One region of the Ideonella sp. sgz306126 genome, then DNA from elsewhere that is predicted to be linked to it. Evidence: predicted binding sites of a transcription regulator. Region 1 holds the regulator's gene; the other holds the start of a gene.
What was found. Region 1 encodes sigma-54, which starts transcription at its own class of promoters, with help from an activator protein. Its sites were predicted from a motif close to TGGCANGNAANCTGCTTT; they were not measured.
Positions count from the first base shown of each region.

Region 2: AC0N04_RS04860 (HoxN/HupN/NixA family nickel/cobalt transporter) is a predicted target of sigma-54. The motif match lies at 948-965, and genes of this name have one in related genera.

Region 1 covers NZ_JBVYWP010000002.1:534,908-537,072, reverse strand. The annotation lists gene lptB (LPS export ABC transporter ATP-binding protein) at 1-11, shown strand, start outside; gene AC0N04_RS06955 (RNA polymerase factor sigma-54) at 105-1,613, shown strand; gene AC0N04_RS06950 (THUMP domain-containing class I SAM-dependent RNA methyltransferase) at 1,610-2,165, shown strand, end outside.
Region 2 covers NZ_JBVYWP010000002.1:103,105-105,269, reverse strand. The annotation lists gene AC0N04_RS04870 (tripartite tricarboxylate transporter permease) at 1-263, opposite strand, end outside; gene AC0N04_RS04865 (tripartite tricarboxylate transporter TctB family protein) at 270-722, opposite strand; gene AC0N04_RS04860 (HoxN/HupN/NixA family nickel/cobalt transporter) at 997-1,818, shown strand; gene AC0N04_RS04855 (6-phosphofructokinase) at 1,975-2,165, shown strand, end outside.

The DNA of each region.
Region 1 (2,165 bases):
TCCGGATGTGACATGTCAGCCCCCCGGTCCATCCTCGATGTCTCCAGCCCGCGACGCGGCGGGCGCCTTGCCTGGGAGCGGCCCTGCGCCGTGGCGCCCGCGCGATGAAACCGACCCTCCAAGTCCGCCTCTCCCAGCATCTGGCGCTGACGCCGCAGCTGCAGCAATCGATCCGGCTGCTGCAGCTGTCGACGCTGGAGCTGCACCAGGAAGTCGAGCAGATGCTCGAACAAAACCCCTTCCTGGAACCCGAGGAGGACGCCACGCCCTTCGAGTTCGGCGCGCTCGACCGCAGCAGCGCCAGCACCCGCGAAGAGGCCGACGCCCCGGGCAGCGCGGTCGGCGAAGGCGGTGACGAGAGCACCGGCATGGACAGCGCGGAGTTCGGCACGACCGCCCGCGACGACTGGGAGAACGGCACCGAACGGGACGACTTCGACGGCATCCGCGAAACCCCCTCGGCCGGCGCAGGCAGCGGCGACGACGACTTCGAGCCCCAGGAGCGCGCCGGCAACGGGCCCAGCCTGCAGGACCACCTGCGCCAGCAGCTCTCGGGCATGCGCCTGTCGCCGCAGGACGCCGCGGCGGTGCACGTGCTGATCGAGTCGCTGAACGACGACGGCTACCTCGACGGCACGCTCGAAGACATCGTCGCGCGGGTGGCCGATGCGCTGGACCTCCACGGCGAAGAGGCCCGCGACGAGCTGTCCGACCAGCTGCGCTGCGGCCTGAAGTGGCTGCAAAGCCTGGAGCCCGCCGGCGTCGGGGCGCTGAACCTGGGCGACTGCCTGTGCCTGCAGCTGCGCCTGCGCCCGGCCGGCCCGGAGCGCGACTGCGCGATGGCGATCTGCCGCGGCCACCTGGATCTGCTGGCCCGGCGCGACCTGCGCAAGCTGGCCGCCGCCACCGCCAGCGACGAGGCCACCGTCAAGGCGGCGCAGGCGATGATCGTCGCCTGCGAGCCCAAGCCGGGGCGGCCGTTCGCCAAGGCCGAGAGCCTGATCGTCGTGCCCGACGTGATCGTCGTGAAATCGGGCCGCAACTGGAAGGTCACGCTGAACCCCGACGTGATGCCCAAGCTGCGCGTCTCCGACCTGTACGCGCAGGCGATCCGCGGCCAGCGCGGCGGCGGCAGCCTGTCGGCGCGGCTGCAGGAAGCGCGCTGGTTCATCCGCAACATCCAGCAGCGCTTCGAGACCATCCAGCGCGTCTCGCAGGCCATCGTCGAGCGGCAGAAGGCCTTCTTCAGCCACGGCGAGATCGCGATGAAGCCGCTGGTGCTGCGCGAGATCGCCGACGAACTCGGGCTGCACGAATCCACCATCTCGCGCGTGACCACCGCCAAGTACATGGCCACGCCCTACGGCACCTTCGAGCTGAAGTACTTCTTCGGCTCGTCGCTCAACACCGATGCCGGCGGCAATGCGTCGAGCACGGCGGTGCGCGCGCTGATCAAGCAGTTCGTCGCGGCCGAGAACATCGCCAAGCCGCTGTCCGACAGCCAGATCGCCGAGATGCTCGAAGAGCAGGGCATCCAGGTCGCGCGCCGCACGGTGGCCAAATACCGCGAGGCGCTCAAGATCGCGCCCGCCAACCTGCGCAAGGCCCTATGAATCCCGCTCCGCCCGGCGCCACGCCGCGCCGTGTCCAGCGCGAGCGCGCGGCGCGCTCGTCGGTCACCACCGGCACGCTGTTCCTGCCCTGCGCCGCCGGGGTCGAACCCTGGCTGCTGGAGGAATGCACCCGCCTGCTGCCCGCCGGCACGCCGATCGAGGCCGGCCGCGGCGGCGTCTACGTCAGCGGCAGCCTGGCCGACGCGATGCGGCTCAACCTCGGCAGCCGGCTGGCGCAGCGCGTGCTGTGGCAGGTCGTGGACGGTCCGTACCGCGACGAGCACGACCTCTACGACCTGGCGTGCCACGTGCGCTGGGACGACTGGATCACCCCGCGCCACACGCTGCGCGTCGACACCTCGGCCTGGCGCTGCCCGTTGCAAAGCCTGAACTTCGCCGCGCTGCGCATCAAGGACGCGGTCTGCGACGTGATGCGCGACGCCACCGGCGAGCGGCCCAGCGTCGACACCCGCTCCCCCGATCTGGCGCTGGCGCTGCACCTCGGTCCCGACCATGCGTCGCTCAGCATCGACTTGTCCGGCGAGGCCTTGT
Region 2 (2,165 bases), 430 kb from region 1:
TGGCTGGGCAGGTTGAGCAGGATCGCGCCGATCGCCCCGCCGTACTGCGAGCCGTAGAAGATGCCCGCCAGCATCAGGATCGCCGGCACCGGCGCGATCACGTAGGTCAGCGGCAGCAGCATCGAGATCGTGGACATCGCGCCCATGCCCGGCAGCACGCCGATCAGGTTGCCCACCAGCACGCCGAACACCGACCACATCAGGTTGCTCGGTTCCAGCGCGACGCCGAAGCCGTAGGCCAGGTCGATCAGGGTCTGGTGCATGGCGCGTCAGCCCCAGGCGAAGGCCGGCAGCGGCAGGCGCAGCGCCAGGCTGAAGATCAGCTCGCTGGCCACCGTCATCGCCAGCGCCAGCAGCGCGGCGTCGCGCAGCGAGTTCTGGCGGTCGCCCAGCGCGGCGACGAACACCGACGCGAAGGTCGCCGGCAGCAGGCCGCCGTGGCGGCCCAGCAGCACGAAGGCCGCCACCCCGCCCAGGATGCAGGCCCAGCCGCGCCATTGCGGCGTGGCCGCCGTGGCCGGGCCGGCCGGCCGCGCGCCCAGGCCCAGCAGCACGCCGACGGCGATCAGCAGGCTGCCGTACAGCACCGGCATGAAGCCCGCGCCCATGTGGGTCAGGTGGCCCACGTGGTAGCCCGAGCCGATCGTCACCACCGCGGTCCCGATGAGGATCATCAGGGCCGCACCGTAGTGGTCCTTGTGGATGCGGCGCAGTGACGGCAAACGGGTCTCCGTGGGGGTGGCGGCGGGGCGGTGGATCGGCAGCCGCCGCGTGGCGCGCGGGGCCGGGGCAGTCTAGCAGCGGCACTCGGGGCCCCGCCGCGAGGCCGGAGGCGGATGCCGGTGGACGTCGGCGGTGCGACGAACGTTCCGAATCGGACCGGTGGACCTCAGGGATGAATCCCAGGGCCGCCCGTCCTGCCGGCGATCCGGGGCGCCGTGGAATCCTGGCATGCGATTTGTATGACGAGGAAGAACCTGCTCATACTCCACACCGATGCACGATCTTCCCACCGACTGGACGGCCTTGTGCCTCGTGGTCTATCTGCTGGGCATGCGCCACGGCTTCGACGCCGACCACCTGGCCACCATCGACGGCCTGACCCGCCTGAGCCTGCGCCGCGGCAGCCCCCTGGCGCGCTGGTGCGGGACCCTGTTCTCGCTCGGCCACGGCGCGGTGGTCATGGCCATTGCCCTGGCGGTGGGCCTGGTCAGCCGCTCGTGGCTGCCTCCGGCCTGGCTCGATGGCTTCGGCTCCGGTGTGTCCATCATGTTCCTGATCGGGCTGGGGGTCGTCAACCTGCGCGCCGTGCTGTCGGCCACCCCGGGCCAGTTGGTCACACCGGTCGGCTTGAAGGGCCGCTGGCTGGGCCGGCTGGTCCAGGCTCGGAGTGCCTGGGGCGTGGCGGGCGTGGGCTCGCTGTTTGCCCTGTCCTTCGACACGCTGAGCCAATCCGCGCTGTTCGCCGCCACCGCCGCCCAGTTCGGCGGTCCCGGCCGGTCGCTGACGCTGGGGCTGTTGTTCGTCGCCGGCATGTTGGCGACCGACGGCCTGAATGGCTGGTGGATCTCGCACCTGATCGCCCGTGCCGATCAGCTCGCCGTCGTCGCCTCGCGGGTGATGGGCGCCGCGGTCGCCGGCGTCAGCCTGCTGGTCGCCGGGCTGGGCGTGGCGCGCTGGGTGTCACCGCTCTTCAACGCCTGGGAAAGCGGGCGCGAACTGGCGATCGGTGCCTGCGTGCTGGGCGTGATGGCCGCGGGCTACCTCGTGGCCCTGGTGTTGGCAAGGCATAGCGTCCGCTCGGGACGGCGCGCGTGATGAACCGGATGCAGATCGCCGCTCGTTGCCCATGCTCGCAAGGTCGCAGGCCGGCCCTCTTGCAGCGGGGAGTTTGCGCCTACCCTGGCGGGCGGCCCGTATAGTCTCGCCGGGCCGCCAGCGGCGACCCTTGGTCCCATTTCACGAAAGGCAGTCATGTCCACCGGCAAGATCCTCGTCGCGCAGGGCGGCGGCCCCACCGCTGTCATCAACCAGTCGCTGGTCGGCGTGGTGCTGGAAGCACGGCGCCACCGCGGCATCACCCAGGTCTACGGCGCCCGCCACGGCGTGCGTGGCATCGTCAACGAAGACTTCGTCGACCTGACCCAGGAGACCAGCCACAACCT